DNA from 2 places in the Mycolicibacterium confluentis genome. Region 2 is predicted to be linked to the other one. Evidence: predicted binding sites of a transcription regulator. Region 2 holds the regulator's gene; the other holds the start of a gene.

Region 1 (11,181 bases), 1.2 Mb from region 2:
ATCCTGTGGATCACGCGCACGACGGTCATTCATCACTTCGACGTCGACTTGTTCCCCTTCGTCCCCAAGAAGTGAGGTCTGCGTGTCTGAAAACTCCAGCGTTCTCGACAACGTCCTGCACTGGCTGCATGACGGTTACCCGCACGGCATCCCGACCAAGGATTACTTCCCGCTGCTGGCGCTGTTGACCCGCACGCTCACCGAAGAAGAGGTCAAACTCGCTGCGCGGGTGGTGCTGCTGCAGAGCGATGCGGATCCGGTCACGCCGGAACAGATCGAGCAGGCCATTCGCGAGGTTGCCGAGAAGGAGCCCAACCCGGAGGAGATCCACCAGGTGGCGGCGCGACTGGCGTCCGTCGGGTGGCCGTTGGCGGCGCCGGCGCGTTAGTCCCGGGTGTCGCGACGCAGCGGATGCGTCTCGGGCACCTGCACAAAGATCAGGTCGACGCCGTCGGGATCGGCGACATGCATCTCGTGCAGTCCCCACGGTTCGCGTCGCGCCTCCCGGGCGATCTCTACGCCTCGCGCTTGGAGTTCGGCCTGCGTGGCGTAGAGGTCACGGACCTGCAACCAGAACGCGCCGGGAAACGGGGGTGCGCCTGCCGGTGGGCCGCCGTGCCCGGCCAGTTCGATCAGCGACTGGCCCGCGTAGAACACCGTGCCGCCGCCGTATTCACGGGCGATCGCCAATCCGATCGTGTCGCGGTAGAAGGCCAGCGACCGCTCGTAGTCCGCCGGCCGGAGCAGCACCCGACTGGCCAGAATCTCCATGGGGGTCAGTCTTGTGGGTGACCACTCGTATTCACGTGCGACACACCGGGATCAGGTCGGTTGGATGCCTTGTCGTTTCATGATGTTCGCCAGCAGACCCGGTGCGACGACGTCGACAGCGCGGGCCGTGACCGCCATCCGCGGAGCGATGCGCACGGGTCGGGTGCGTGCGGCGCGGATCATCCATTCACCCGCCTCCTCGGCGGTCAGCGCGGGCAGACCGTCGTAGGCCTTGGTCGGCGAGATCATCGGCGTCGCGACCAACGGGTAGTACAACGTGGTGGAGTGCACGCCCTTGGGCGCCCACTCCGTTTCGATGACTCGGCTGACCGCCGACAGAGCTGCCTTGGAGGCGTTGTACACCGCGAACAGTGGCGCGGCCTCGTTCATCACACCCCACGTGGCGACGTTGATGATGTGGCCGTCGCCGCGCTCGATCATGCCTGGGGCGAATGCCCGGATGAGGCGCAGTGGTGCGTAGTAGTTCAGTGTCATGGTGCGTTCGACGTCATGCCAGCGGTCCAGCGACTCGGCCATCGGCCTGCGGATCGAACGTCCCGCGTTGTTGATCAGAATATCCACGGCGCCAACGGTTTCCGCGAGCGCGTCGATGGCCTCCAGGTCTGTGAGGTCGCACGCGATGGCCCGCGCCTCGCCGCCGCTCTCCGTGATCCGCGCCGTGACCTCGTCGAGCAGTTCCTGCCGTCGGGCCACCAGGATCACCGACGCGCCCGCCTTGGCGAACTGTTCGGCCGCGGCCGCCCCGATGCCCGACGACGCACCCGTCAGCAGCACTCGTTTCCCACGCAGGTCGATGCGTGTGCCGGTGGGCAGGCTCAGCGGGGGACGCATTCCGGCCATTGCCAGGGAGTCCGTCAGGCGGCGCAGGGGGTTCACGACACTGCACTCTAATTCGCGCACCTGTCAGCCTCCGTGGTCCCTGCCCACCCCTCAGCTTTCGCCGTCCCAGGCCAGCTGCGCCCGTGCCCCCGGCTCCCTCGTTCGCGGCCGGCGTCGACGCCAGTCGACTGCACCTGCGCCGGTGATCCGGACCGTGCGCACCCCCAGTCACCCCGACGGCTCACTCGCCGTCGGGGTCGGGGCCATCGGCACCTGACTGGGGTGGTCCGGGCCGCGCTTCGTTGTCCTCCTTGTAGGGGTTGAGGAGGTTTTCGGGGTGGTGGTGGTCGTTGACCCGTGGTCCACCGTTGTCGAGGTGTGGTGGTGGGATCCATTCGCAGCGGCCGTCATCGCGGATCCGCGTGGCCCAGCCGTCGGGTCCGACTTTGCGGTTGTCGGTCCCGCAGGCCAACGTGAGTTCGTTGACGTTGGTTTCTCCGCCCTCGATCCAGTCTTGGGCGGCGTGATGGACCTGGCATTGGTAGAACGAGGCGGTGCATCCGGGGGCGCTGCAGCCGCGTTCTTTGGAGAACAGGACCAGGCGTTGGGCGGGGGTGGCGATCCGCTTGGCCCGCCCCAGGTAGAGGGCTTGCCCGTCGTCGTCGAACACCGACAGGTAGTGGAAGGCGTGGGAGGCCATCCGGATCAGGTCACGCATCGGCAACAGAGATCCGCCGCCGGTGATCCCGAACCCGGCCCCGGACTGCAGTTCTTTCAAGGTTGTGGTGACGATGACGGTGACGGGCAGGCCGTTGAGTTTCCCGAGTTTCTTCGAAGCCAGGATCATGCGGCCGCCGGCGAGCAGGGCGTCGTGCTGGCGTTGAGCTTTGGTGCGGTGATCGGCCTTGATCTGCGCTTCTGAGGGCCTGCCGGTGACACACGGTGCCTCGTCGTCGGGGTTGCACATCCCGGGTGCGGCGTTTTTCGCCATCACCGGTTCCCAGACCGCCCAGGCTTCCGGGGTGAGGTGTCCACTGACCCGGATGAGCCCGTCAGCACCCTGCTTACCGAAGGTGATCCCTCGGCGGCGTTGGATGTCGGCGTCGTTGAAGGAGCCGTCGGGGTCGAGCCACAGCAGCATCCGGTTCAACGCGGCCCGGAAGTCGGGCACGCCCAGCGTGGAGGCATGCCCGGCCGCCAACTCCTCGGCCGCGACTCGGGCGCTGAGGTCGACGTGGTCGGGCAGGGCTGTGAAGAACTCCCGGATGCTCTTCACGTGTGCGGGCCCCACCCGGCCCTCGGCCACCTGCGCGGCCACATTGGGCATGACCGGGTCCAGCACCTCGCCGGTCATCGCCCGCCGGGGACCCAACGCCTCGGCATCGGCGCCGCGTTGGCGGGCTTCCTCGGCGGAGATTCGCAACCGATGGGTCAGGACCTTGGTGACCTTGTCCCCACCCAATGCTTCGGGGCCGAGTTCCTCCAACTGGGTGATGAGTTTGTGGTCGACCGTCGCGCTGGCCCAGCTCATTTTCTGCAGGCGTTCCATCACCGTGAGCACCTGCTCTGCCGAGAGATCATCGACGGTCGCAGCGACGAGTTGGGCGTGGGTGGCCTCCAGCTCAGAGAGCAGGTCGGTCACCGAAGTCATATTCGAACACTAGTTCGACTTACCGACAAAATTCGTCGAAATGTGGCAGGAGAAACCCAAGGGGCAGAAGGGATTTCAGTGGTTCCGCTGGCGCGATGGATTGCTCATCGTGCGGTGCAGGTTCGTTGTGCGGGCACCAAGGGCGCCTGAACGGCGTTGCTGGCGTGTCGGAACGACACCGGCGGCATGCAGCGCCGACGGGTCACCGGACACGAGGCTGCCGAAACGGACGGACAGCCGAACTTCCACAACCCCTAGAAGTACCGCGGGAACGGATCCCAGTCGGGGTCGCGCTTCTCCAGGAAGGCGTCGCGCCCCTCGACGGCCTCATCGGTCATGTAGGCCAACCGGGTGGCTTCGCCCGCGAACAACTGCTGACCGACCAGACCGTCGTCGAGCAGATTGAACGCGTACTTCAACATGCGTTGTGCCTGAGGCGATTTGCCGTTGATCGCCGCCGCCCACTCCAGCGCGACGTTCTCCAGGTCGGCGTGGTCCACGACCTCGTTCACCGCACCCATGTGGTGCATCTGCTCGGCGGTGTAGGCCTTGCCGAGGAAGAAGATCTCACGCGCGAACTTCTGGCCCACCTGTCGCGCCAGATACGCACTGCCGTAACCGCCGTCGAAACTGCCGACGTCGGCGTCGGTCTGCTTGAACCGGGCATGCTCGCGGCTGGCCAGCGTGAGGTCGCAGACCACGTGCAGCGAGTGCCCGCCACCGGCGGCCCACCCGTTCACCAGGCAGATCACGGGCTTCGGCATGAACCGAATCAGGCGCTGGACCTCAAGAATGTGCAGGCGGCCGGCACGCGCGACGTCGACGGTGTCGGCCGTATCGCCGGAGGCGTACTGATACCCGGTGCGCCCGCGGATGCGCTGATCCCCACCCGAGCAGAACGCCCAGCCGCCGTCCTTGGGCGACGGCCCATTGCCGGTCAGCAGCACGACGCCCACATCGGGGGACATCCGTGCGTGATCCAGCGCGCGGTACAACTCGTCCACCGTGCCGGGGCGAAACGCGTTGCGCACCTCGGGCCGGTTGAAGGCGATGCGCACGGTCGGCTGCAGGCGGCCCGCGCTGTCGACGTGGCGGTGGTAGGTGATGTCGATCAGATCGGCAAACCCGTCCACCGGCCGCCACAGACTGGGATCGAAGGGGTTCTCGCTCACGACATCACACCGTAGTCGGACCGTTGCGGCCTCACTCCAGCGGATCGTCGGGGCGTCGATCCAGCGGATCGAAGCCGTTGCGGCCTCACTCCAGCGGATCGAACCGGAACACCGCGCACCGCCCGGCCAGGGCCTCGTACTCCTCGGGTGCGTCGTCGCTGCTGACCAGACCCGCGTTCTTCATGAACTCCACACCCGTGGGCACCAGGACGGGGAACTGTCGCAGCAGCGGCCGCGCCTCTTCGACCGACATCTCGGTCATGTGCACGCGCTCGTCTCGACGATTCCTGGTCAGGGTGGCGACGGGGTTGGCGCGGGCGTTGCGCACCCAGTCCGCTCCGGGGAATCCGCCGACGACGTAGCGCTGCCCGTCGACGATCATCGGTGTGATCGGCGTCGAGCGGGGCTTGCCGGACTTGCGGCCGACGACCGTCAGCACCATTGGCATCTCTCTGCCGAACGTCGGTAGACCGAGGCGCATGCTGGCGATCAGGACCTTGTTCAGCGGCTTGAGCCACCACGGCGGCCGGATGCGTTCACTCACGAAACGTCCACGCCGTGATGGAGCAGTGCGCGCCGCAGCCCGTCGGGCCTGTCGGCGACGGGCAGCGGATCGACCAGCACGAACTCGCACCCCAGCGCCTGCGCCCCGCCGTCGGCCTCCTCGCTGTCGCCGACCATGATCGCCTCGGCGGGCTCGACCTCAAGGCGCTGCAGCGCGGTCGCGAAGATCTTCGGATCGGGTTTGACGGCGCCCACCTCATACGACAGCACGAACTCATCGACGTGGTCCGTCGCCTCGATCCCCTCAAACGCCGGGCGGACGTCGAAGGCGATGTTGGACACCACCGCGGTCCGGATGCCGGCCTTCGACAGCTTGCGCAGGACGTCTGCGGTGTCGAGGTACGGAGTCCACGACGACGGCGAGATCAGGCGCTGATACAGCGACTCGGCGTGGTGGTCGGTGACGCCGGACTCCCGCAGCACGTGCAGATAAGCCTCGCGGTGCAGGTCCGGCTCGAGGTCGCGGTTGGTCCAGGCGTAGTGCTCGTTGGGTCCCATCGGGACCATATGCCCGGTCGGCGCGGTCATCCTGCGCATCAACTCGGCTTGAACGTGGCCGTCGATCTGCCGGCCGGCCTGGCCCGGCAGCTTGATTCCCTCGAACCAACTGTCCTTCTCCTCCAGGCGGAACAGCGTGCCGGAGAAGTCGAACAGAACGGCTTTGAGACGTCGCAGGGACTGCACGACCTCCATGGTGCCACCGCATCGCTCGCTGGGGAATGTGTGGAAACCGTCGCGAACGGCTACTTATCAGCCATGTCGGTGGTCTACCAACGCGCCGCTGTGGTGATCCCAGCGCACAACGAAGCTGAGCACCTGCCGTTGTGCCTGCGCGCGGTCCTGACCGCTGCTACGCGGGCCTCCCTGCCGGTCTCCGTGGTGGCGGTGCTCGACGACTGCGACGACGGCACGGAGGCGGCCGCGGCCTCATTCGGGTCGGCGGTCGAAGTCGTCATGACGGACGTCGGAAACGTCGGTGCCGCGCGGGCCGCGGGCTTTCACCGCGCGCGCGAACTTCACCCAGGTGGACCCACCTGGTTTGCGACCACCGATGCCGACAGCGTGGTCGACCCGGACTGGCTGGTCCGGCAACTGCGCGCCGACGCCGACATGGTGCTGGGCGTGGTGCGGGTCTCGAACTGGCGCGGGCTGCCCCCCGACGTGGTTCGGCGTTACCTGGCCCGCTACCGCGCGCGCCGACACCCTGACGGGCACGGCCACGTCCACGGCGCGAACATGGGCTTTCGCGCCGATGCGTACTGGGACGTCGGCGGTTTCCGCGCGTTGCCGACGGGGGAGGACGTCGACCTGGTGGACAGGTTCGAGGCCGCGAGCCTGCGGATCCGACGCGACACACGTCTGTCGGTGGCCACCTCGTCGCGACTCACCGGTCGCGCGCCCCGCGGATTCGCCAGGCACCTGCGTGACCTGACCGACGGTTCCCCTGTGAGAGTGAAGGATTCAGTATGACGGCGGGCGTGATCTCGCATTGGCTCGACATCGGTCGGCTTGACCTGCCACTGCCCGCGTCGGGGGCGACCGCGCGGCGCTGGCGACTTCTGACCGAGATGGCCCGCGATGACATCACCGCGGCGCGGATTGCCGAAGCTCATCTCGATGCTGTCGCGATTCTGCACGAACTCGGCGGAAAACCGGTGCAGTTCAATGAAGTGTGGGGCGTGTGGGCGGCCGAGGCTCCCGAGGCGACTCTGGTCGCCGAGGCGACGTCCGACGGCACGTCGCTTCTCAACGGCACCAAGGCGTGGTGTTCGGGAGCGTCGTTCTGCACCAACGCGCTGGTGACGGCCGCCGACGCCGACGGTCAACGGGGTCTGTACGCCGTCACGTTGACGGGCCAGAGTGTCCGCCCGCTGCCGAGCACGTGGGCGAACCCCGGCATGGCCGGAAGTGACACGCGCGCAGTGCAGTTCACCAACACGCCGGCGGTCCCCGTGGGTGAGCCCGGCGACTACCTGAATCGTCCGGGTTTCTGGCACGGCGCCATCGGCGTCGCGGCATGTTGGTTGGGCGGGGCGCAGGCCGTCGCGCAACCTCTGTACGACAGTGTTGCGTCGGGCGCCGCCGACGAGCATGCGCTGGCGCATCTGGGCGCGGTCGATGCGGCGCTGACTGCCGCCGAGGCGGTTCTCGCGATGGCGGCGGCAGAGATCGACGCCGACCCCTTCGACCGTGCTGGACGCGGTGAGATGTTGGCCCGGCGGGTCCGGGCGGTCGCGGAGACCGCGGTGGACGAGGCGATCACGCGCACGGCGCGGGCATTGGGTCCGGTTCCGCTGTGCACGGATGATCGACACGCCCGTCGGGTGGCAGACCTGTCCGTCTACGTGCGACAGAGTCATGCCGAACGTGACCTCGCGGCCCTCGGCGCCCTGGCGGGAACGCACCGATGACGTCGGTGGTCAGCAACTGCGCGCGCTTTGCCGCCATGCCGTTGTCGGAGGGCGGCACCCCGGTTGCGCAGTGGTTGCCCAGGCCGCCGATGCCCGAACTGGACCTCGCGGACTGCCCTGGACTGGTGGTGGTGGCAGCGCATCCCGACGACGAGACGTTGGGGGTGGGTGGCCTGGCCGCGACCCTGACCCAACGCGGTGTCCAGGTCGACGTGGTCTCCGCCAGTGACGGCGGCGCCGCTTACCGCGATCTGTCGGCGTTCGACAGGATTCGTCTCGAGGGTCGTCGCCGCAACGAGATGAATGCAGCGGCACGGCTTCTCGGTGTTCGGCAACCGATTCACCTGGGCTTTCCCGATGGCCGGTTGGACGAGCACACCGACACGCTGACGGAACTGCTCACCCTGATCCTGCTGGACCGCCCCGGGATGTGGTGTGCGGCGACGTGGCGCGGGGACGGACACCCCGACCACGAGGCGGTCGGTGCGAGCGCTGCCGCGGCCGCGCACCGCGCAGGCAACCCGCTCCTGGAGTATCCGATGTGGATGTGGCACTGGGCCAGCCCGGGTGACCCGGATGTGCCGTGGGACAGGGCCCAATCGGTGGCGGTGACCCGCTCGGCGCTGGGCCGGAAACACCATGCCATCAACTGTTTCCGCAGTCAGATGGAACCGCCCGCACCCGGCGTCGAACCCGTGGTGCCACCCTTCGTGCTCCGCCGCCTGCTCGCAGTGGGGGAGGTCGTGTTCCGTTGAGCAGGCTGCCCGACCACTACTTCGATCGCATCTATGCGGCCGCAGAGGACCCCTGGCAGTTGTCCACGCGTTGGTACGAACAGCGCAAGTACGCGATCACCACCGCGATGCTGCCGAACCGGCAGTACCGGCACGCCTTCGAACCGGGCTGTTCCATCGGCACCCTGACCCAGCGCCTCGTCGAGAGGTGCGACCACGTCACCGCGATCGACGTGGCCGAAGGCGCCCTGCAGGTGGCCGACGAGCGGTTGCGCCGACTCAACTGCCGCCATCAGGTAACGCTGGCGCAGGCCTCCCTGGACCAGCCCTGGCCGCAGGGGGCGTTCGATCTGGTGGTGCTCTCCGAGGTCGCGTACTACTTCAACGCCGGTCTGCTGTCGGCGGTGCTGAACCGCGAGTGTGCACGGTTGATGCCCGGTACCACGGTGGTCGCGGCGCACTGGCGACACGAGGTGATCGATTACCCGCTGACCGGTGACATCGCGACCGACATCATCGCCTCGACGCACGGACTGAAGTCGATCGGACGCTACTGCGACCGCGATGTCGTCATCGAGGTGTTCGACACCGGGGTGGGTGCCTCGGTGGCGATGCGGGAGGGTCTTCCCGGCGTGGTCCGGTGATCGGTGCCGTGATCGCAGAATGGCGCGACTTGTGTGCGGTTTGGCATGCAAATCACTTGAAATAGCGACAATTTCGCACAATTTGGCACACGCGGTGACGGGGGATCAGCCCACCGAGCGCGACGCACCCTCCCAGAACCTTGCCCGCACGGCCTTCTTGTCCGGCTTGCCCAGGCCGGTCACCGGCAGCGCGTCGACGACGACGACCTGCTTGGGTGCCTGCACCGAACCCTTGCGGTCCTTGACCTCGGCCTGGATCTCGGCGGTCATGGTCGCGATCGAATCCTCGTCGTGGCGAGCGGCCTCCCGCAGCACGACCACGGCCGTGACGGCCTCGCCCCACTTGTCGTCAGGGGTGCCCACCACGCACACCTGCGCGACGGCGGGATGCTCGGCGATGACGTCCTCGACCTCGCGCGGGTACACGTTGAACCCGCCGGTGACGATCATGTCCTTGACCCGGTCCACGATGAACCAGAACCCGTCGGAGTCCTCGCGGGCCATATCGCCCGTGCGCAGCCAACCGTCGCGGAAGGTCTTCGCGGTCTCCTCGGGAAGCTGCCAGTAGCCGCCCGACAGCAGCGGCCCGGACACGCACACCTCGCCGACCTCGCCCTGCGGCACGGGATTGCCGTCGGCGTCCAGCAGTGCACACCGCGCGAACAGCGTGGGCCGACCGCACGACGTGAGGCGCTGCTCGTCATGGTCCTTCTTGGCCAGGTAGCTGATCGCCATCGGGGCCTCGGACTGCCCGTAGTTCTGCGCGAAGATCTGGCCGAACCGGTCGATGGCCTCGGCCAGGCGGACGGGGTTGATCGCGGACGCGCCGTAGTACACGGTCTCCAGCGACGACAGGTCGCGCGTGCGCGAGTCGGGGTGATCGAGCAGCGCATAGAGCATCGCGGGCACCACGAACGTCGCGGTGATGCGGTGCTCCTCGATGTACTTCAGCGCGGCACCCGGGTCGAACTTCGCCATCACGTGCATCTCGCCGCCCTTGATCAGGGTCGGCAGGAAGTACGCGGCGCCGGCATGCGACAGCGGCGTCAGCATCAGGAAGCGCGGGCTCTCGGGCCATTCCCATTCCGCGAGTTGGATTGTCGTCATCGTGGTGGTGGCCCGGGTGGTCATCATGACGCCCTTGGGCTTGCCCGTCGTGCCACCGGTGTACGACAACCCGTTGACGTGGTCGGGCGACAGATTGGCGGCCACCAGCGGGCGCGGGGCGTACTTGTCGGCCTCGGCCGTGAGGTCCAGAACGGTCACGTTGGCGCCCTCTGCCGCCGTGGCGAGTTCGGCCGGGACGGGGCCGATGGTCAACACCTGCTTGAGGGTGCCGACCTTGCCCAGCAGGCCGATCGCCCGCTCGGTGAAGGCCGGGTTGGGGTCGATGATCAGCGACGTCGCGCCGGAGTCCGACAACACGTAGGCGTGGTCGTCGAGCGAGCCGAGTGGGTGCAGCGCGAGCCGGCGATAGCCCTGCGTCTGGCCGGCGCTGGTGATCATCAGGACTTCGGGGCGGTTGAGCGACAGCAGGCCCGCGGTTTCGCCGGATCCGGCGCCGAGGCCCTCGAACGCCTGCACGTACTGGCTGATCTTCTCGGCCATCTGACCGCCGGTCAGGGTGGTGTCGCCGAGGTGCAGCACGGGCTTGTCCTTGTGCCGCTTCAGCGCACCGATCAGCAGATGACCGGAGTGGACAGGGTGGCGCAGCAGTTCGTCACTCATGCGAACCACACTAGAACGTGTTCCATTTCCAGTACACCTCCGTCAGTTGGCCGCGGCCCAGACGGCCTCGATCTCGGCGGGGTCGGCGTGGCCGCATTCGTCGCGCAGGGCCTGGCCGACGAGCAGCTTTCCCGTGCTGACCAGGTGCACCTCCATGGCCGCCGCGGCCTCGTCGGGCTGTCCACGCAGGAGGGCATCGACGATCGGGGCGTGCTCGGCGTCGATGTCGACGAGTGTTCGTGATTTCTCGGCGGTCGAGGCGCCGAGCAGGCGAGTGGTCTCCCGCAGGCCCCTGACGATCCCGCGGGCGCGGGCGTTGCCCGCGAGTTCCAGGATCAGGTCGTGCAGGCGCTGATCGTGCTGGACGAACGCGCGTTCGTCGCCTGCGGTTGCCGCGGCCCGCATCAGGTCCCGATGCCGCAGCAGTTGGTCGTGCGGGAATCCGGTCGCCGCGACTCGGCGCACCGCCGGCAACTCCAGTGCCAGGCGCACCGCGAAGATGTCGGCGATGTCGGCCGCACGGGGCAGCAGGATCCGAAAACCCTGCCTCGCTTGGAATTCGACCAGTCCGACCTCTTCGAGGCGAAGGAGTGCCTCACGCACCGGGGTGCGGGACACGCCCAAGGACTCGGCGAGTTGGTAGACCGAGTAGCGCACATTCGGCGT
Region 2 (11,181 bases):
TGCACCCGTGCGCCAGCGCAGAGGTTCCGACGTCGTCGGTGAGGACGTTTGGATTGCCGTGCGCGCACAGCGAATCCGGGTCGGCCGGATCGACGGGGTCATACCACGCGCCGGTGGCCAACTGAACCACACGCGGGCGCACACCTTCGTCGAGCACCACCCCGGCCAGGCACGCGCCGCGATCGTTGAACACCCGCACCACGTCCCCGGGCTCCAGCCCACGTTCCGTCGCGTCCTCGGGATGCATCCGGATCGGTTCGCGGCCAGCGACTTTCGACGCCTGGCTGGTGCGCCCGGCGTCGAGTTGGCTGTGCAGTCGGGAGGCCGGCTGGTTGGCCAGCAGGTGCAGGGGGAACTCGGCGGCCCGCGGCCCGCCGAGCCATTCGGCGGGCTCATACCAGCGTGGGTGGCCCGCACAGTCGGCGTAACCGAACCCGGCGATGGTGTCCGAGTGGATCTCGATGCGTCCGCTGGGCGTGGCCAGTCGATGCGCGGCCGGGTCGGCACGGAACTCCGACAGCAGTGTCAGCCCCTCCTCGACGGGCAGGTCCAGGTGGCCACGGGCCCAGAACTCGTCGAAGGTGGGGACTGAAAAGTCGAGTTCGGCGGCCCACGTGGTGTACATGTGCTCGAGCCATTCCCGTTCGGTGCGGCCGTCGGTGAACGCCTCGCCGAATCCCAGGTGGTGCGCGAGGGCGGCGAAGGTCCGGTGGTCGTTGCGAGCCTGGGCGTACGGCGGTGCCAGGGCGGGCATCGCGACCAGTCGGGGATCGTTGCGGGAACCCGAGAAGTCGTCGCGCTCATACGGTGTCGTGGAGGGGACGACGATGTCGGCGTGCTTGGCCATCGCGGTCCAGTACGGGTCGTGCACGACAACGGTGTCCACTCGGCTCAGTGCGCGCCGCAGGCGGGGAATGTTCTGGTGGTGGTGAAACGGGTTGCCGCCGGCCCAGTACACGCATCGGATGTCGGGGTAACGCAGGCGCTGGCCGTTGTACTCGAACATCTCGCCGGGGTGCAGCAGCATATCGCTGACCGCGGCCACCGGAATGAACGTCTGCACGGGGTTGGGGCCCTGCGGCAGGCGGGGCAGGCGGCACCGCACCGGCGGCAGGCCGGGCTCGTTCATGGACCCGTAGCCGTGGCCGAAACCGCCTCCGGGAAGACCGATCTGGCCGAGCATCGCGGCCAGTGTCAGGCCCATCCAGGGGGCCTGCTCGCCGTAGCGGGTGCGCTGCAGCGACCAGCTGACAGTGAGGATCGTGCGCCCCGCCGCCATCCGCCGGGCCAGGGCGCGCAGCGTGTCGGCGGGCACCCCGCTGATCTGTGCGGCCCACTCCGCCGACTTGGGCACGCCGTCGTCGTGGCCGAGCAGGTGCCCCTCGAACACGTCGTAGCCCGTGCAGAATTCGCGCAGGAACTCCTTGTCGTGCAGCCCCTCAGAGACCAGGGTGTGCGCCAGGCCGAGCATGATGGCCACATCGGTGCCCGGTACGGCGGCCAGCCAGTCGCAGGGCCCGACGACGTCGTCGCGCAGGGGGGAGACCGACACGATGTGCCCGCCGCGGGCGCGGAACCGCGCCAGCGCCTCGCGGGCCGGATGTGCCGTGGTGCCACCATCGTTGATCGCGGTGTTCTTGAGGCCGACACCGCCGAAGCAGACCAGCAGATCGGTGTGCTCGGCGATCACGTCCCAGCTCGTGGAGCGTTTGAACAGGTTGTCGTGCGTGCCCACCACGCGCGGCATGATCACGCCGGTGGCGCCGAGGCTGTAGGAGTGTCGCGAGAAGGTGTATCCGCCGAGCAGTTTCAGGAACCGGTGCACCTGGCTCTGTGCGTGGTGGAAGCGCCCGGCGCTGGACCAGCCGTAGGAGCCGCCGTAGATGGCCTCGTTGCCGTACCGGTCGACCACCCGACGCAGTTCGGTCGCGAGCACCTCGGTCAGCTCGGGCCACGACAGTTCGACGAACTCGTCGGAGCCGCGTGCCCCGGTGGGGCCGGGGCCGTGTTCGAGCCAACCGCGCCGCACCGCGGGGGCCGCGACGCGGGAGCGGTGCCGGATCGACCCGACCAGGTTGTCGAGCAGCGGCGACGGGTCAGTGTCGTAGGCCGGGGCGGTGACGGCGGTGATGTCGCCGTCGGCGACGTCGGCATGGAACGCACCCCAGTGGGTGAGGCTCATCGGTGCGGTGTTGCCGCGCGCACTCATGACTCCCGAGTCTAGGTGCGCAGGTCGGCAGCCCGATTCCCGACCAACCACCCGGTTGGTATATCGTCGTGCGCAAGATTCGCAGTTTGATCAAACCCGCCCCGGAGGTCCCCGTGAGCAACGCCGTGAAGTTCCAGCGCACCCTGTTCGAGCCCGAGCACGATCTCTTCCGCGAGTCGTACCGCGCCTTCCTGGACAAGCATGTCGCGCCGTACCACGAGCAGTGGGAGAAGGACAAGATCGTCGACCGAGGTGCGTGGCTCGAGGCCGGCAAGCAGGGCTTCCTCGGCATGGCGGTGCCGGAGGAGTACGGCGGCGGCGGCAACGATGACTTCCGCTACAACGCGGTGATCGCCGAGGAGAACACGCGCGGCCGCTTCAGCGGACTGGGCTTCGCGCTGCACAACGACGTCGTGGCGCCGTACCTGCTGCGCCTGTGCACCGAGGAGCAGAAGCAGCGTTGGCTGCCCGGGTTCTGCTCCGGCGAACTGATCACCGCGATCGCCATGACCGAACCGGGCACCGGAAGCGACCTGCAGGGCATCAAGACCCGCGCCGTCAAGCAGGGCGATCACTACATCCTCAACGGCTCGAAGACCTTCATCACCAACGGCATCCTGTCCGACCTGGTGATCGTCGTCGCTCAGACTGACCCCGAGAAGGGCGCGCTGGGCTTCTCGCTGCTGATGGTGGAGCGCGGCATGGAGGGCTTCGAGCGCGGTCGCCACCTCGACAAGGTCGGCCTGGAGGCCCAGGACACCGCCGAGCTGTCCTTCACCGACGTCAAGGTGCCCGTCGAGAATCTCCTCGGCGAGGAGGGACAGGGCTTCGTCTACCTGATGCAGAACCTGCCCCAGGAGCGCATGACGATCGCGATCTCGGCCGCCGCAGCCATGGAGGCGGTTCTCGAGGAGACCATCCAGTACTGCAAGGAGCGCAAGGCGTTCGGCAAGCCGATCGGCAGCTTCCAGAACAGCCGGTTCGTGCTGGCCGAGCTGGCCACCGAGACCACCGCGGTGCGCATCATGATCGACGAGTTCCTCAAGATGCACACCAAGGCGCACCTGTCGGCCGAGCAGGCCGCGATGGCCAAGTGGTACGCCACCGAGGCGCAGGTCAAGCTCATCGACCGCTGCCTGCAGTTGCACGGTGGCTACGGCTACATGCGCGAGTACAACGTTGCCCGCGCCTGGTTGGACGCCCGTGTGCAGACCATCTTCGGCGGCACCACCGAGATCATGAAAGAGATCATCGGGCGCAGCCTGGGCGTCTGATCCGGCGCTCTTTCAAGAGCGAAGAGAATAACCGTCCCGTATCGAAACCGTGCTTTCGGGTCCCGGATGCATGTTATTTACGTTACGTATGGGTATTCTGTGCCGGATGAGGTTGGCCCGTCTTCGACTGTGCCCTGAATTCGGGCTGGTCCTCGCAGGCTGACGATGCAGATGGCAGGGTCGGAAAGCGCGGGGTGAGTCGATGACACGGCAGTGGAAACGATTCGGGGGAATCGGTCGAACGGCGTTGGGAATTGTTCTCGCTGCCGCCGCGGTCGCGCTTTTTGCGCCGACTGCGCATGCGTCACCGGAAAGTGACGCCACGGACGCGATCAATGCGGCGTTCGACGCCGCCGGTGGAGACGCGTCGACCCTGGGCCCGCGGGATGGCGGTGTCTATGCCGTGGGCCCGGGTTTCGGGCAGAACTTTGCCGGTGGGGCGATCTTCTTCTCGCCAGCAACCGGTGCGCGAATCATGCACGGCGCCATCCTGGAGAAGTACCGCGACCTCGGCGGACCCGCGGACAGTGATCTGGGCTTCCCGAACATCGATGAGGGTCCGGGCCGGATCAGCCCGGAGAGCCGTAACAGCACGTTCAGCGCCGCTGACAACCCCGTGATCTTCTGGACGCCGGAGACCGGCGCCTGGGTGGTGCGCGGTGCGATCAATGCCGCGTGGGACAAGCTCGGTGGCTCGGCTGGCGTCCTCGGTGTCCCCATCGCCGACGAGACGTACACCGGCGACGTCATCTCGCAGCGGTTCACCGGTGGTCAACTGTCGTTCGACACCGGCACCAAGGTCTTCACGACCGAACCGGCCGACCTTGCCGGACAGCTTGTCGGCCTTGAGATCCCGTCCGACGCGGCGTCGGCGATCGCGACCGCCTGGCGTGCCGCCGGCGGGTCCTCAGGACCGCTCGGGGTCAAGGCCGGGGAGCAGTACGCCATCGGAGACGCTGGGGCCGGACAGAACTTCTCCGGCGGCAAGGTGTTCTACAGCCCGGAGACGGGCGCCCATGCCGTTTCGGGGGACATCCTGGCCAAGTACGAGTCGGCCGGTGGTCCCACCGGAGACTTCGGTCTTCCGGCCGGCGGTGAGGCCGACGGCGGGGTGCCGGACAGCCGGATCCAGGTCTTCTCCGCGCCGGACAATCCGACGATCTTCTGGACGCGGGAACACGGTGCTGTCATCGTGCGCGGCGCCATGAAGGCCGCGTGGGACAAGCTGGGCGGCGCCACGGGTGCGCTCGGCGTCCCCACTGGGGATCAGAACACCGAGGGCGGGATTGTCACGCAGAAGTTCAGCGGTGGCGAGCTCTCGTGGAACAGTCAGGACAACACCTTCACCTCCGATCCCGCGAACCTGGCGCAGTCGCTGGGCGGGCTCGAGATACCGGACGCACCCGTGCCGAGCGCCCCGCCCGCGGCCCCCGAAGGTGAGACGGACAGCGGAATCACCTGGCAGAGCTGGTGGCTGTGGTGGATCATCCCGGTCGCCCTGCTGCTGCTGGGTTCGGTGTACGCCTTGGTCGCGATGCGCAGGCGCCGGTCCGCGCAGCACGCCGACTACGACGACGAGGACGACGACGAGGACGAGGGCCCCGACGCCGGGTACGAGCCCGGCTACGACTCGGGGTACGAGCCCACGTACGAGAAGAGGTTCGGCGAGGCCCGCGACGACGAGAACGGTTGGTCGCGCCGCACGGACTTCGGCGAGCACGACGACGACGCCTACCTGCCGCCGGTGTCGCGGCCTGCGTGGGGCGAAGAGACCACGTCGCTGCCCCGCCTTGCACCACAGGCCGACGACGACGACGGTCTGTTCACTCATCGCGGCGCCCACGAGTCGGCCGACGCGGTCGAGGACGACGAGGACGATCTCGACGCCGACACCGCTCCGACCCGGGTCATCAATGTTGGTGACGATCAGGCCGGACGCCACGCCGCACACGATGTGGGCGACCAGTCCTGGTCCTCGCAGCCGGACGACGACGACGACTACCTGCCGGGTCCGGGCTCGCTGTTCGCGCCCGTCTACGGCGCGGCGCCGCCGCCCGCGCGCAGCTTCGAGGCGCCGCCCAGCCGGTACGTGTCGCAATACGAGCAGGACTATCAGCAGGACGTCAACGCCGGCTACCAGGAACCGGAACGCGGCTACCAGGAACCGGAACGCGGCTACCGGGAATCGGACTACGAGGAGCCGGACTACGGCGACCAGGGCCAGCGCGACGAGGACGCCGTGGTCGTGTCGGGCGAGGCCGAGGACGAACATGCGGAGGTGGCCGCACCGCCGGCCATCCATCTGCCGCTCGACGACCCGCATACGGCGCCAGAGGGCTATCCCGTGAAGGGCAGCATGCGAACGGGGCGCTACCACGTACCGGGATCACCCGGCTACGACGAGACGGTCGCCGAGATCTGGTTCGCCAGCCCGGAATTGGCTGAGGCGAACGGGTTCAGCCGCGCCGACTGACCGCGTTCAGACCGCGGCTCAGATCTTGCGGATGACGGTCACGACCTTGCCGAGAATGGCCGCGTCGTTGCCCGGGATCGGGTCGAACGCCGGGTTGTGGGGCATCAACCACACCTGACCCGCGGTGCGCTTGAAGGTCTTGACCGTGGCTTCGCCGTCGATCATCGCGGCCACGATGTCACCGTTGTCGGCGACATTCTGCTGGCGTATGACGACCCAGTCGCCGTCGCAGATCGCGGCGTCGATCATGGACTCGCCGACCACCTTCAGCAGGAACAGCGAACCCTCGCCGACGAGTTCACGCGGCAGCGGGAAGACATCCTCGACAGCCTCCTCGGCGAGGATGGGGCCGCCAGCCGCGATCCGTCCCAGCACGGGCACGAACGTGGGTTCCGGCAGGGCGTCGGATCCGGCCACGTCGGTCGCCACGGCGTGCGCAACATCATCAGCGCCACGGACGTCCACCGCGCGGGGGCGGTTCGGGTCACGGCGCAGATAGCCCTTGCGCTCAAGGGTGCGCAGTTGGTGGGCCACCGACGAGGTCGACGTCAGGCCCACCGCGTCGCCGATCTCGCGGATGCTCGGGGGATAGCCCCGTGTGGTCACCGAGGCCCGGATGACCTCGAGGATGGTCCGCTGCCGCTCGGTGAGAGCAGGGTCGAGCGCGCCTTCGCGACTGGTCGCGGGTGAACTGCTGCCGTTCTCGGTGTCAGCCATGCGTTCGAATGTAGTCCCGCAGGGGGCAAGAATCAAACATGTGTTCGAGGCGTGTCGCCATCTGTCCTGCTGGTGCCCCTGTGGCCGGTGATGTTGGTGTGGCGAGGACTCGTCGCGGCGGCCTGGAGCGATTTTTTGTCGGAGGCCCGTTCTATCGTTCGGCTACGGTTCGATCACATGTTCGGTTTCAGACTTCTAGTCGAACACATGATCGATTATATTCGAACACAGGAGCGAACGCATGGACCGCCCGCAGCGACCGAAAGGACCGGACATGACCCACACCAGCGTGTACCCGAGGACCGCATCGGCCTTCTGTGAAGACAGGTGGCCCGCCCCCCGGACGTCCCCGGGCGTCGACGCACCGCGGCGCCCTCGGAGCGGCAGCGGCGTCGCGGGACGGCCCGCACCGGCGCGACCGGCGGCCATCGCGCCGCGCTACCGCGGTACCGGAGTGCGGGTGTCGCGCGCTCCCCATGCCCGCACGCCCGGGCGCCGGATCACGCCGTTGACCCTGGTGGGCCTGGCCTTCACGGCCGCGCTGATCACGATGTGGCTCGGCGTGGTCGCGCAGTTCGGTGAGGCCGCGCACGCCTCGGCCCCGGTTCCGGATCGACTGGCAGTGGTGCAGGTCCGGTCGGGGGAGACGCTGGCCCACGTGGCCGCCCGGGTGGCGCCGGATGCCCCGGTGAACAGCGTGGTGGACCGCATCCGTGAACTCAACGAGCTCGAGTCCGGGGCGCTGGACGCCGGCCAGACGCTGATCGCGCCGGTCGCCTGACAGCCGTACGTTCGAATTCAGGTGGCGGACAGTCATGATCGTCGTGGACTTCGGTGCCCTGGCCGCTGAGCGGCGCACCCAGGTAGTCTCTGAGTCGTTGGGGTCATCCCACAGGCGGCACGACGAAGGAGCGGGCATGCACTGTCCTTTCTGCCGGAATCCTGACTCGCGTGTCGTGGACTCCCGGGAGACGGACGAAGGCCAGGCCATCCGTCGGCGCCGTTCCTGTCCGGAGTGTGGGCGCAGATTCACCACTGTCGAGACGGCCGTGCTCGCCGTCGTGAAACGCAGCGGGGTCACTGAACCGTTCAGTCGGGAGAAGGTGATCAGCGGCGTGCGCCGGGCCTGTCAGGGGCGCCAGGTGGACGATGACGCGCTCAACCTGCTCGCCCAGCAGGTCGAGGACGCGGTCCGGGCCGCAGGTCCTGAAGTTCCGAGCAACGAGGTTGGTCTCGCGATTCTGGGGCCGCTGCGGGAACTCGACGAGGTCGCCTACCTCAGGTTCGCCTCGGTGTACCGGTCTTTCACCTCGGCCGACGACTTCGAACGCGAAATCGAGGCCCTGCGTCAGCACCGCGGGGTCTCCGCGGGTTGACCCTGGCGTTCCTGCTGTCCTGGGGCAGTTTCAGTCGACGCGCCGAATGCCGTCGTTGACGGCGGCGCCGGCAACCTGCACCCAGCCCTCGGGCGACCACGTTGTCTCGATGCGCGAACCCTGGCCCTGCGTGATGCGCAGGTCCCGGCTGAGGTAGTCGGTGATGCGCACCGCCGCAGCGCCAGTGGCCTCGTCCTCGACGATGCCCAGATGTGGCGCGAACATCCGGGAGCGGATCTCCCCGGCATCCCGGTCGGTCCACGTCCACAGATAGTGCTCGACGTCGTCGGTGTAGTCGGCGGGATCGGCCGCCATCAGTTCGTCGACCGAGTCCAGATCATGGATCGCGAACTCAGGCGCCCATTCGGAGCGTGCGCTGATTGAGGTGAGCCTGTCAGGGCCGACGTCGTAGTTGACCTGAACGATCCCGGCTGCGGTCTGCAGCGTGTGCACGGGTGTCCCGATCTCCTTGAGCCACCACGATGCACCCACGGTCGGGTGGCCCGCGAACGGCAATTCGGTTGTCGGCGTGAAGATCTGCACCTGTGCCGTCGCCGCGCCGGCAGCCGGGATGTGGACGTAAATGGTTTCGCTGTAACCTAATTCAGCGGCAAGGGCCTGCCGGTCCTCGGGCGCGACGGTCCTCGCGTCGACCACGCCGAGTGGGTTGCCGTAGTTGCCGTCTGAGTCGGTGAACACCCGAAGCACCGTGACGTCGATACCCATGTCCCGACTGTACTGGGCAGTGACGCGGATTTGGTCTGGATCCTCGGCGACGGTCTCAGGTCGCCGAACGCTCGTCGTGACCCATCGCGTCGAGGACTGCGACCTTGGTGTCGGACGTGCCGGTGAGGGTGGATTCGGTGATCCCGGACCGCAGGAGTTCCCGCAGTGCGGCCTGGTCGTATTCGGCCGGTGCGGTGGTGTCGATGAAGCGCTCGACGACCTCGACGAAGCGGTCGGGGTCGTCGTGGAACGGAAAGTGGCCTGAGCGTGGGAAGATCTCGAGTTGTGAGCCGGGCATGGCGGCGTGCGCCATGCGGGCATGGGCCACCGGGATGACGACATCCTGGTCACCCCAGATGAGTTGCACAGGAACCGATTCCGTCAAATAACACCGGTCGAGCATCGTCACCACCTGGCCACGCCAGTCAACAACGGCACGCAGGGTGCGGGTGAAGGCCGACGATGCGGTCGGTTCGGGCAGGTCGCGCAGGATGCGCAGCACATCGGGCAGGTCGCGCCCGACACGAGTGGATCCGAGCACCGCGCCCGCGGCCTTGCCGAATGCCTGCAGCGCGGGCAGCACCATCGGCAGTCGCAGCAGTCCCAGCGCCTCGCCGCCCAACGGCAGGGAGGCCATCCGCAGCGCCACGTTGACGTCCTTGGTCACACCGCCTGCCCCGACCAGGATGAGACGCTCCAACAACTGCGGGAACTGATAGGCGAACTGCATGGCGACTCCGCCGCCGAGGGAATGACCGATGACCGTGACGCGCTCGATGTCGAGCACGCTGAGTAGGTCGCGCATGCCGTTGGCGTAGGCCGCCACCGAATAGTCGGCTCGCGGCTTGTCGGACTGCCCGTGGCCCAGGAGGTCGGGCGCGATCACCGTGAATCGTTGGGCGAGCTTGGCGTGCACGGTGTCCCACGTCGTCGAGTTGTCGCCGATGCCATGGATCAGCAGCAGGGCGGGACCCGTTCCGGCGATCCGGAACGCCCGCCGGTAGCCGTGGATCGTGCGGTATTCGAGCGTGGGGGAGAGCTCGCGCACCGACCGGAGGTTCGGCTTCTGTGGGCTCATAACGCCAACCTCGTCGTCGGGCCCGGTGGGGCGTTGTCTCTACGGCCCGCCGTCGTGTTTACAGCGTGCCGTCGTCGTCCCGGAACGGATCCCGATTCTTCTCACCCGCCTGCTGGGCGAGGAAGCGCTCGAACTCAGCTCCGAGTTCGTCCCCGCTTGGCAGGTCCTCGTCGTGAGCCAGCAAAGATCGATTCTCTTGGGCGGCGACGAAAGCATCGTACTGACGCTCCAGCGCGCTCACCACTTGAGCGACCTCCGCACTGGCCTCGACCTGTTCATCGATTTTGGTGCGGACGTCGGCCGCCGCCGCCGTGAGCGCCGCGGTGGGCAGGTCAAGCGACGCGCTGCGGGCAACTTCCTCGAGCAGCGCCTGCGCTGCGGCCGGGTAGTCGGTCTGCGCCAGGTAGTGCGGCACGTGGACCGTGAACCCGACGACTTCGTGGCCGTGCTGGGCGAGGCGGTACTCGAGCAGGCTTGAGGCGCTTCCGGGCACCTGGACCTCGCCGACCCAGGGCGTGTGCTCGGTGATCAGATCGCCGTTGTTGCTGTGCGCGGTCATCGTGATCGGCCGGGTGTGCGGCACCGCCATCGGAATGGCGCCCAGCCCGATGGTGCGCCGCACGTCGAGGCGTTCGGCGAGAAGTCGGACCGCAGTGATGAACCGCTCCCACTTGAGATCGGGCTCCAGTCCCGCCAACAGCAGGAATGGCGTCCCGGACTCGTCGTGCAGCGCGAACAGCGAGAGTTCGGGATCCTCGTAGTCGGAGAAGTGATCGGTCTTGAACGTCATCAGCGGGCGGCGCGACCGGTAGTCGAGAAGTTCGTCGATCGCAAACGACGCCACGAGTTCGGTGTCGAGGTGATCCTTGAGGTGCTTGGCCGCCAGCCGAATCGCGTGGCCCGCATCGGAGAAGCCCTCAAGGGCGTGGATCAGCACCGGCCCCTGGCCCTCGTTGTTGACCAGTTGCGGCGCGGGGAACTCCAACTCGTACATACCGGTCTGCTCGGGTTGGTTCGGACCTGGTACGTGCGCCATTGTTCGCCTCCTCGTCACTGCCTGAACGCTGCGTGGTCATTCAGGGTTCAAGTGTCCCTCACATTGTCGGACGTGCCAGCGGCGGCACGGCCTCACAGCGGTGCAACGCCTCCGCTGGTGGCGAAAATCCCTGGTCGGGCGTAATTTCGCCCACCGATGAATAGGAGGTGACGTCAACTCCGGTACAACTGCAGGGCCCGCAGCTTGTTCATCACATCCAACGCGGCGACCTTGTACGCCTCGGAGAAGGTCGGGTAGTTGAAGACCGCGTCGACGAGGTACTCGATCGTCC

The links. The regulator LexA, encoded in region 2, represses DNA repair genes until DNA is damaged. The targets are predictions, from matches to a motif close to CGAACANNTGTTCG.
Region 1: G6N34_RS19760 (HNH endonuclease signature motif containing protein) is a predicted target of LexA. The motif match lies at 3,266-3,279, and genes of this name have one in related genera.

What each region holds. Positions count from the first base shown of each region.
Region 1 covers NZ_AP022612.1:4,168,226-4,179,406, reverse strand. Annotated here, with positions in the region: gene G6N34_RS19780 (hypothetical protein) at 1-75, shown strand, start outside; gene G6N34_RS19775 (DUF3349 domain-containing protein) at 83-388, shown strand; gene G6N34_RS19770 (VOC family protein) at 385-771, opposite strand; gene G6N34_RS19765 (SDR family oxidoreductase) at 823-1,668, opposite strand; gene G6N34_RS19760 (HNH endonuclease signature motif containing protein) at 1,853-3,262, opposite strand; gene G6N34_RS19755 (1,4-dihydroxy-2-naphthoyl-CoA synthase) at 3,517-4,434, opposite strand; gene G6N34_RS19750 (nitroreductase family deazaflavin-dependent oxidoreductase) at 4,520-4,978, opposite strand; gene G6N34_RS19745 (HAD family hydrolase) at 4,975-5,691, opposite strand; gene G6N34_RS19740 (glycosyltransferase family 2 protein) at 5,755-6,468, shown strand; gene G6N34_RS19735 (acyl-CoA dehydrogenase family protein) at 6,465-7,409, shown strand; gene G6N34_RS19730 (PIG-L deacetylase family protein) at 7,406-8,164, shown strand; gene G6N34_RS19725 (class I SAM-dependent methyltransferase) at 8,161-8,787, shown strand; gene fadD8 (fatty-acid--CoA ligase FadD8) at 8,893-10,515, opposite strand; gene G6N34_RS19715 (GntR family transcriptional regulator) at 10,558-11,181, opposite strand, start outside.
Region 2 covers NZ_AP022612.1:2,978,244-2,989,424, reverse strand. Annotated here, with positions in the region: gene G6N34_RS13870 (molybdopterin guanine dinucleotide-containing S/N-oxide reductase) at 1-2,209, opposite strand, end outside; gene G6N34_RS13865 (acyl-CoA dehydrogenase family protein) at 2,323-3,483, shown strand; gene G6N34_RS13860 (sunset domain-containing protein) at 3,686-5,956, shown strand; gene lexA (transcriptional repressor LexA) at 5,975-6,673, opposite strand; gene G6N34_RS13850 (LysM peptidoglycan-binding domain-containing protein) at 6,948-7,454, shown strand; gene nrdR (transcriptional regulator NrdR) at 7,591-8,049, shown strand; gene G6N34_RS13840 (PhzF family protein) at 8,080-8,775, opposite strand; gene G6N34_RS13835 (alpha/beta fold hydrolase) at 8,831-9,853, opposite strand; gene G6N34_RS13830 (proteasome assembly chaperone family protein) at 9,912-10,889, opposite strand; gene sthA (Si-specific NAD(P)(+) transhydrogenase) at 11,063-11,181, opposite strand, start outside.